Regions from separate parts of the Labrenzia sp. THAF35 genome, predicted to be linked through region 2. Evidence: predicted binding sites of a transcription regulator. Region 2 holds the regulator's gene; each other region holds the start of a gene.
What was found. Region 2 encodes PhoB, which activates phosphate uptake and scavenging genes when phosphate is short. Its sites were predicted from a motif close to TGTCATNNANCTGTCAT; they were not measured.
Positions count from the first base shown of each region.

Region 1: a site for PhoB is predicted at 1,710-1,726, ahead of phnC (phosphonate ABC transporter ATP-binding protein). Genes of this name have one in related genera too.
Region 3: a site for PhoB is predicted at 2,081-2,097, ahead of FIU93_RS08175 (alkaline phosphatase). Genes of this name have one in related genera too.

Region 1 is NZ_CP045380.1:5,341,789-5,345,064, forward strand. It holds gene phnD (phosphonate ABC transporter substrate-binding protein) at 1-719, opposite strand, end outside; gene phnC (phosphonate ABC transporter ATP-binding protein) at 778-1,611, opposite strand; gene FIU93_RS24590 (DapH/DapD/GlmU-related protein) at 2,011-2,637, shown strand; gene FIU93_RS24595 (helix-turn-helix transcriptional regulator) at 2,726-3,276, shown strand, end outside.
Region 2 is NZ_CP045380.1:6,091,877-6,095,152, forward strand. It holds gene FIU93_RS28040 (aspartate aminotransferase family protein) at 1-74, opposite strand, end outside; gene FIU93_RS28045 (GcrA family cell cycle regulator) at 516-1,052, shown strand; gene phoB (phosphate regulon transcriptional regulator PhoB) at 1,379-2,080, opposite strand; gene phoU (phosphate signaling complex protein PhoU) at 2,161-2,856, opposite strand; gene pstB (phosphate ABC transporter ATP-binding protein PstB) at 2,888-3,276, opposite strand, start outside.
Region 3 is NZ_CP045380.1:1,768,105-1,771,380, forward strand. It holds gene FIU93_RS08170 (multidrug effflux MFS transporter) at 1-224, shown strand, start outside; gene FIU93_RS08175 (alkaline phosphatase) at 438-2,012, opposite strand; gene folP (dihydropteroate synthase) at 2,307-3,143, shown strand; gene folK (2-amino-4-hydroxy-6-hydroxymethyldihydropteridine diphosphokinase) at 3,140-3,276, shown strand, end outside.

The DNA.
Region 1 (3,276 bases), 750 kb from region 2:
GGGATCACCGGCGAACGCCAGATTTCCTTGATCTCGGTCATGTCGACCAGACCCGCATCGGTTGCCTTGCGCAGAGCGCCGGAATTGTAGCCGTCTTCCCATTCGCCAAGACCGTCAGCCCAGGTCACGCCGCCTGCGATGTCGCCGTTGAATACGGCAACGATGGTCTGCTCGTGACCACCGGTGAAGACGACGTCGGAGAAATACTCACCCGGCTTCATGGAGTAGCCGAGTTTCGGGATTTCGATGGACGGGATCAGGTAACCGGACGTGGAGTTCGGGTCGCCGAAGCCGAAGGTCTTGCCCTTCATGTCTTCCAGGGAGTTGATCTCGCTGTCGACGCGGGCAAAACCGATGGAGTAGTAGCCGTAGCTGCCGTCGTTGTTGACCTTGACCAGAACCGGCTCAACGGCTTCCGGGTCGGTCAGGAAGACTTTTGCGTAGCCGGAAGCACCGAGCCAGGCCATGTCGAGGTTACCGCCGAGCAGGCCTTCGATAACGCCGTTGTAGTCTGCCGGAGCAAACAGCTTTGTCGGAACGCCGAGCAGTTCCTCGGTCTTTTCGCGCAGGCATTCGTTGGCACGCAGACGGTCGGAAGCATTTTCGCCGCCGAGCAGGCCGATACGGAATTCCGTGATTTCCGCTGCACCGGCAACAGAAGCGTTCAGAGCGATCATGCTGACGGCAGCAAGCGCAGCAACTTTAGCAACGAGTTTCATTTGGGACACTCCCCGAGAGTTCTCAATTTTGATGACGTTAAGCGGGTGCGCAGCCGGATCAGACCGCTGCTGCCGCCGGGGTCATCGCACCGGCGGATTCTCTGGAACCGGACTGGCCGGCATCGATGGCGGTGGATGTCGCCGCCTCGTTAAAGCTCTCATCGGCACCGTAGATTTCGCGTGCGACAGCCGTGGTCAGCGCTTGCGGCGCCCCGTCGAACACGAGGAAACCGTCGCGCATGCCAATCACCCGGTCGCAATAGGTCCGGGCAGTGTCGAGCGTATGCAGGTTGCAGATGACGATCTTGTTGTCGCGCTCGTGAATTTCACGAAGCGCATCCATGACGATCTTGGCATTCATCGGATCGAGCGAGGCAATCGGCTCGTCCGCCAGGATCATGTGCGGGTCCTGCATAAGAGCGCGGGCAATCGCGACACGCTGCTGCTGACCACCGGACAACTCCTCGGCCCGCTTGGTGGCTTCCTGGGCAATGCCCAGTCTGTCGAGCGCACCAAGCGCGGAATTGACGTCTTCCTGGCTGAAGATGTTGAAGAGGCTCTTCAAGGTGCCGTGACCGTTGAGGCGCCCCAACATGACGTTGGTGACAACATCCAGGCGCGGCACCAGGTTGAACTGCTGGAACACCATTGCGCAGTCGCGCTGCCAGCGGCGCATCATGCCGCCTTTCAGGCTGAGAATGTCCCGGCCATCGAACAGGATCTGTCCGGCGCTGGCGGGGGTCAGCCGGTTGATCATGCGCAGCAAGGTTGACTTGCCGGCACCGGACCGACCGATGATCCCGACCATCTGCGGTTTTTCGATATTAAAACTTACTTTGTTGACCGCGGTCCGAGACCCGAAGGTCTTGGTGACTTCCTGAAATTGAATCACGCGCCAGCCCTGTCCGTTGTGTTCGTCGTGCTGCGCGACAAGAGCCACCGGACCATTACAGAAAAATGACATTCCTTTGTCGGGGAGCCCAAAATTTTATGACAAATCAATGACATCCCTGCCTGAAGCATCGGCAGAACAACCATCTCCGTCGGGAATTCCGCAGCGCTCTCAGCGCTTTCCGAGCCCCCTCGGTGTCACACATGCCTGGCTGAAATTTACTCGGAAATCAGTGCTCAAATACAAGGCTTCTACCCGCCAAATGCCGTTTTCACCGCTGTGGATGCATGCAAAAAAAGTAACGGGAGTCACGTCAGTGTCATCAAAGCGTCACGACCGGTGCCAGCAACACGGCTACAAACCGTTTCCGCACTCCTTCCAACGCTATATGGAGCATCCATGTCCGCCCCGACCCAGAAGCCTTCCCTCACCGAAACCCCGAACATTCACCCGGAAGCCAGAGTGCTGAATTGTGATCTCGGCATCTGGACCGAGGTTGGCGCACGCACGGAAATGCGCGAAAGCAGCATGGGGGACTATTCCTATATCGTGCAGGAAGGCGATGTCGTCTGGTCGACCATCGGCAAGTTCTGTTCCATCGCCCGTCGCGTCCGCATCAATCCGGGAAACCACGCAACCTGGCGCGCCTCCCAGCACCACTTCACCTACCGCGCTGCTGCCTATGACCTTGGCGAAGACGACGCGGATTTCTTCCAGTGGCGCAAGGACGACTGGGTCACCATTGGCCATGATGTGTGGATCGGCCACAATGTCACGGTGCTTGCCGGCGTCTCGATCGGCACCGGAGCTATTGTTGCAGCCGGGGCAGTCGTTTCCAAGGATGTCGCCCCTTACACCGTTGTTGGCGGTGTGGCCGCCAGGGAAATCAAACGGCGCTTCACCGAACAGCAGGAACAGGCGCTGATCGATATCTCCTGGTGGGACTGGTCCCATGAAGAGCTGAAGCAACGGCTGCCCGATTTTCGCAAGTTGTCGATCGACGCGTTCATCGAGAAGTATCGCTGATCCCGCAGGTGGCGCGGACACCTGCTCAGGTGAGCCGTGCCTTCTTTTCCCGCTGCACAAAATTCCCGGGACGCGTTACACTTGCACCATGCAAACAGAAACCGCCGTTCTTGAAAGCAGTCTTGGACCGTCGCTGCGGCGCTGGCGCGTACTGAACCGGGTCAAGCAGGAAGCCCTAGCGCATGAACTCGGCGTCTCGCAGACGAGGATATCGCGCTGGGAGAGCGGCAAGTCGCAGCCGGACGACAGCGACAGGGCGAAGATCACCCGTCTGCTGAGGGCACGACCGGAGAGCGCCGCCGACAAGGCCCTGCTTGATCTTGTCTCCCGGTCCGCAGTTCCCGTGCATCTGGTCTGCGACCTCACACACAGGCTGCTGGCCATATCCGTACCGCGTGCCTGCGAATGGCGCGCACCGGTGAGCGAGTTTCTGAACCGGCCCCTGTGGCGTTTTGCGTCCGAAGGCATCCGGGCAACGGAGCACAGACTGACCGACTATGGCTGGTTCGAGCCGGATGCTCCGGACATTGTCTACCGAACGGAACACGTCGATTTCCCGGAAATGACCATCCCGGAGAGTATCATCCGGATTTCGCGCCTGCCGCTGTCAGACGGACGGTTTGCGCGGCTGGTCCGTGA
Region 2 (3,276 bases):
AGCCAGACGCCTTCCCCATGATCGAAAGACAGGTTCGATCTTGCGTAATTTCCGAATAGTGCAGTCGCGGACATAACCTCGTTTGTCTCCTTTAAACGCCCCTGCTGTCCCCTGCGTCGCCCCGACGCCGGGCCGTCACCTTGAAAAGATGCCGAAGGGCCAAAACGCAACGTGCCGCCCCGATGAGGCGGCACGCAGCGGCTTTCTTATACACTGCCGGTACCATGCACTGTCAATGGAAATGGCGCACAAGACATTTCATGTGCCGCGGAGGGCGGATTTCATAAAATTCTCAATGACCTCGCCATAATTGGGGAAAAGTCGTTTCATCCCCAACTGGTTTGGGTCGAGTGGTTGCCTGACAAATTAACGTTATTGTAACCTCTCAGCAATCAGACACGAGATCTCGTGAGGCAAATCACCAAGAGGCACTAGATCTGCCAGCATTAAGCGTGCTTGCGCATGCTTAACACGGGGTTAATGGCCGCAGGACGGTCAAACTAAAGGGTGCGGCAATGAGTTGGACAAACGAACGAGTTGAGCTTCTCAAAAAGCTTTGGGGCGACGGCTTGAGCGCAAGCCAGATCGCAGGCGAACTGGGTGGTGTTACCCGTAACGCCGTGATCGGCAAGGTGCACCGCCTTGGCCTGTCCGGCCGCGCCAAGTCCACCTCTTCAAGCGCCAAGCCGCGCCGGCCGCGCACCGCAGCTCCTGCAACGGGTGCAGCGCCGAAGAAACCGACGACGTCACATCCGCAGTCGATCGGCGCAACGGCCCTGAAAGCAGACATCTCGCCTGCACCAGTGGTGGCTGCCAAGCCGCGCGTAGAGCCGATTGCAGAGCTCGTTCCGATCTCGCAGCGGGCTACCATCCTGACGCTGACCGAGCGGACCTGCAAATGGCCGATTGGCGACCCGGCGACCGACGACTTCTACTTCTGCGGCCGCCAGTCCGATGCCGGCGTCCCCTACTGCGCTCATCACTGCAAGATCGCGTATCAGCCGGTCGCCGACCGCCGCCGCGATCGCAAGACGATGGCTCAGGCAGGCTGATAGCCTCGCACCTAACCAATTCATGAGAAAGCCCGCCATCTGGCGGGCTTTTTTTTGTTTGGGCCTTCCATTGACCAGATGCCCGACCCCGACCAGTGACCTCCCACGGCTTGTTCTTGGCACCGCTCCATGCCGTTTCCGTTCCATCAAAACAAACCTTGTTTGACCACTCCGCCACGACAGGGACCGCAGGATCAGCCCCGACACCGACACAACTGATGGGGTTGTCGCAGAAGAGAACCTTGCTCCGCGAAAGGCACATAACCGCTGAGAAACAAAAAGCCCGCTAGAAAGCGGGCTCCTTAATTCCATTCTGCAAGTTGCCCTCAGGCAGTGGCAGAGGTGAACTGGTCATTGAAGGCGTATCCGGCACCACGGACGGTACGGATAGGATCCTTTGCCTTGCCCTTGTTCAGAGCCTTGCGCAAGCGACCGACGTGAACATCGACAGTGCGTTCGTCCACGTAGACATCGTGACCCCAGACCCCATCCAGCAGTTGTTCGCGGGAGAAGACACGGCCAGGCGATGTCATCAGGAATTCCAGCAGGCGGAATTCCGTCGGCCCCAGGTGTATTTCCTTGGTGTTGCGGCGAACGCGGTGCGTTTCACGATCCAGTTCGATATCGCCGGACCGCAACATGCTGGACACCACTTCCGGGCTTGCCCGGCGCAGGATGGCGCGCACGCGGGCCATCAATTCCGGTACCGAGAAGGGCTTGACCACGTAGTCGTCGGCACCGGTCGACAGACCGCGGATGCGCTCTGCTTCCTCACCGCGTGCCGTCAGCATGATGACCGGCAGGCGCTCGGTATCCTCGCGCGCCCGCAGGCGGCGGCACAGTTCAATTCCGGACAGGCCCGGCAGCATCCAGTCGAGCAGCAACAGATCCGGCAGGCTTTCCCGCAGGCGGATTTCCGCCTCATCACCCCGGACACAGGACTCGACCGAGTACCCTTCCGCTTCCAAATTGTATCTCAATAGAAGGCTGAGCGGTTCTTCGTCTTCAACGATGAGCACCTTCGGCATACATCTCGCTCCAATTACCGCAACCGGCGCCGAAGCGCCGGCCGTTAAGATCTTCTGCAAATCCGACGATTACCGGCGGGTCAGACCGCGCCTGTTTCGTCGACCTTTGCCCGGTCTTCCGGCAAACGCTCGCCAGTGACCATGTAGTAGACGTTCTCGGCGATATTCGTCGCGTGATCGCCGATGCGCTCGATGTTCTTTGCGCAGAACAAGAGATGGACGCACTGGGTAATGACCCGCGGGTCTTCCATCATGTAGGTCAGGAGTTCGCGGAAGATCGACGTGTAGATCGCGTCGACCTCGGCGTCGGCTTCCTGAACCCGGCGGGCGGCTTCCGCATCCTTGCGGGCGTAGGCATCCAGCACCTGCTTGAGCTGCGAAAGAGCGAGTTCCGTCATGTGCTCCACACCGATCGCGAGCTTCTTGGACTGCAAGTCGCTGTCGATGGCGATGACGCGCTTGGCAACGTTCTTGGCAAGATCGCCAACACGCTCCAGGTCATTGGCAATGCGCGTTGCGGCGGTGATTTCACGCAGGTCCTGCCCCATCGGCTGGCGGCGGACGATCAGCTCGATCAGCTTCACTTCAAGTTCGTTGTAAAGGCTGTCCAGACGGACATCGCCCTTGATCGTCGCCTTGGCAAGCTCCAGATCCTGCGACACCAGCGCGGACACCGCATCGGCGAAAGCCTTTTCGGCAATACCACCCATTTCGGCAACCTTGCCGGCCATGGCCGTCAGTTCGTCATCGTAAGCCGAGACTGTATGTTCAGACATCCTGTGTCCCCTTCAGAAACCTAAAAAATGCTTAGCCGAAGCGGCCCGTAATATAGTCCTGCGTACGCTTGTCCTTCGGATTGGTAAAGATGTCCTCCGTCAGACCTTCCTCCACCAGAACACCCAGATGGAAGAACGCGGTACGCTGAGACACACGGGCAGCCTGCTGCATCGAGTGGGTCACGATCACGATGGTGAAGTTTTCCCGCAGTTCGTCGATCAGCTCTTCCACCTTCGCAGTCGCGATGGGGTCAAGCGCCGAGCACGGTTCGTCCATCAGGATCACTTCCGGGCTGACGGCAATCGCACGGGCAATGCACAGACGCTGCTGCTGACCGCCCGACATGCCGGTGCCCGGCTCGTCCAGACGGTTCTTGACTTCTTCCCAAAGCCCGGCCTTCTGCAGGCTGGAGGCAACGA
Region 3 (3,276 bases), 1.8 Mb from region 2:
GCTTCACCGAATCCATGGCACCGTTCCCGCATATCGCCGGTTCGGCATCTTCCATGCTTGGCTTTCTGCAGTTCGGCGGCGGCATCGTCGCCAGCCTCGCGATCGCTGCACTCGGAGAGCCGATCCTCGGTCTCGCTTTCATTCTGCCGGGTATGCCCATCGCCGGCATTATTCTGTTCCTGATCCTGCGCAGCCAGATCCGTCAGCCGGCGGCGGCGGAGTAGGCGCACATTGTCCGCCTCTCCGTCGTCATCCCGGCCAAGCGCAGCGCGAGCCGGGACCGGGGAGGCACAGCGCCGAATGATAAGTCTCCATCGGAAACACCTCGGCTCTCCGGTCCCGGATCTCCGCTTCGCTGCGTCCGGGATGACGAAGGTAGGTTTTTTTAAAACAAACGGGCCGGTTTCCCGGCCCGCTCTTTTTTCTGGAAACTTTGATCAGGCCTTGCGAACCGGGTCCAGCGTGACGGTGTGCAGTTCGACGTCGTCACGGTCCATCAGGCGGACGGTGAGCTGTTCGCTCTGGCCGTCGATGTCGACCAGGCCGAAGAACTGCAGCCCCATGGACGGGGGCAGGTTGGCACCCTGTTCGGCGGTCGGGGCCTTGATGTACTTGAGCTCCGGGCCGAAGGTCATGTCGAGATCGTTCGGGCCGAAGGTGCCGGCATGGATCGGGCCGGAGACGAATTCCCAGAACGGCTTGAAGTCCTGGAACTGGGCCTTGTCCGGATTGTAGTAATGCGCGGCGGTGTAGTGCACATCGGCGGTCAGCCAGACGATGTTGTCGATGTCTGCCGTCTTGATGAAGCGCAGCAGATCGGCAAATTCCAGTTCTCGGCCTTTCGGTGCGCCGTGATCGCCGTTGGCAACCGCTTCGGCGCCGGCCTGGTCTTTCCAGTTGTCCCAGACGATCAGGCCGATCGGCATGTCGCAGGCGATGACCTTCCAGGTGGCGTTGGAATTCAGAAGTTCACGCTTCAGCCAGGCAAGCTGCTCGGCGCCGAGGATGCGCGAAGCCGGTGTCATGGTGTCTTCCATCGAGGCGCCGTTCGGCCCGCGATAGGAGCGCAGGTCCAGGAAGAATACGTCCAGCAGCGGACCATAGGCGATCTTGCGGTAGACGCGGCCTGGCTCGGCCGGGGTGTAGCGGATGGGAGCCAGCTCGTGGAAAGCCCGGCCGGCGCGAGCGGCCAGAAGGTGGATGTTCTTCTCGCTGTAGCGGTCGTCGGACAGGAGATCCTTGGAGGACGACCAGTTGTTGACGACTTCATGATCGTCCCACTGGAAGAAGGTCGGGACTTCCGCGTTGAACGCCTTGAGGTTCTCGTCCATGAGGTTGTATTTCCACTGGCCGCGGTATTCGTCCAGCGTTTCGGCAACCTTGGATTTTTCTTCCGTGACGATGTTCTTCCAAACGGTGCCGTCCTTCAGCTCGACGGTTTCCTTCATCGGGCCATCGGCATAAATCGTGTCGCCGGAGTGGATGAAGAAGTCCGGCTGATGTTTTGCCATGGTGGCGTAGGTCTTCATGCCGCCACGGTCGGTATCGATCCCCCAGCCCTGGCCGGCGGTATCGCCCGACCAGGCGAAACGAATGTTGCGGCGGGACGCCGGGGCGGTGCGGAAGCGGCCGGTCATCGGCTCGGATACGGCATTGACGTCGTTCAGGTCGGCAAAGGCGACGCGATAGAAGACATCCTGATCGGACGGCAGGTTCTCAAGCAGTCGCTTGACGGCAAAATCCGAGTCGGGAAGCGCATTGATCGGGGCAAGGCGCCGTGGCGTTTCGAACGTGCCGGTGGTGTCGACTTCCACCAGCATTTGCGCCGGGCGGTCCGAGCGGGCCCAGATCATGCCGGAATTGGCATCAACGTCGCCGGACTGAAGGCCGTGCGTGATCTGCGGGCGCGAGGCCGCACGCGACAGGCCCGGCATGGCCAGCGGTGAGGCCAGTACCAGACCGGTAGCAACCGATGATTTCAGAAAATTGCGTCGAGAAACGTTTGAAGACATTTTCAAGCTCCGTGGCTGGGGACCGCAGGGGCGAGTCCCTTGGCAAAAACATCAGGTGCTGAAGCTCCGTGACAGACGGATGTCTGTTCCAAGACCGTTTCCCGAATTTTTGATGACGACGTGTACGGATTGCCGGAAAACCGCCGCGGAACGATTGAACCTCCAAATTGCTTCCAAATCGTGATCGTCCACAGCCTTGGAGCGGGGTCAAGCAGGGCGAAGTCGCATTGGTGCCGCTTGACCGTCGGTGTCAGACGGGCCAAACACGTGCCTGACCGTCAAAAGGACGCAATGATGCCGACCCCGACAGCCTACGAGCCGCCGCGTTTCGACGCCGGACACCAACGCCCCCACGTGATGGGGATCCTGAACGTGACCCCGGATTCCTTTTCCGATGGCGGGCGCCACGCCAATGCGGATGCCGCCTTGCGGCGTGCACAGGAAATGATTCTGGAAGGGGCCGATATTCTGGATGTCGGCGGCGAAAGCACGCGGCCGGGGTCCGAACCGGTGCCGCTGGACCTGGAATGGTCGCGGCTCGATCCGATCCTCGATCAGGTGATCGACATGGGAACGCCCGTATCGATCGATACCTACAAGGCGGAGATCGCGCGCCGCGCGTGTGCGGCAGGTGCGGTCATCGTCAATGATGTGTGGGGTCTGCAAAAGGACCCGGCCATGGCTGAGGTTGTTGCCGAGGCCGGCGTGCATGTAGTTATGATGCATAACCGTCTTGCCGCCGATGCCGGACTGGACATTCTTTCGGACATCGACCAGTTCTTCGAAATCTCGATGGACCTGGCGGAAAAGGCAGGGATCGCCAGGGAAAAGCAGATCCTTGATCCGGGCTTTGGCTTCGGCAAGACCATCAACCAGAATTTCATCGTTCTGAACCGTTTCGAAACGCTGAAGAAACACGGCCTTCCGCTGTTGGCGGGTGCGTCGCGCAAGCGCATGATCGGTGACGTGCTGGAAGCGGAAACGGAAGACCGGCTGTTCGGATCCGTTGCCGTTCACATGACGGCCATGCTGAAAGGGGCTGCGATTGTGCGGGCGCATGACGTAAGTCCACATGCCGATTGCGTGCGTATGATCGAGGCAACCCGCCTGGAACGGAACCCTGTCGAATGAATGCCGAAAATGCGATGGCTGACGCCCCGACCCGCTGTGCGCTCGGGCTCGGATCCAACCTTGGTGACCCGAAGGCCAATCTGGATGAGGCGATCCGCCGGCTGGAGGAAACGCCCGGCGTCATGCTGGTGTC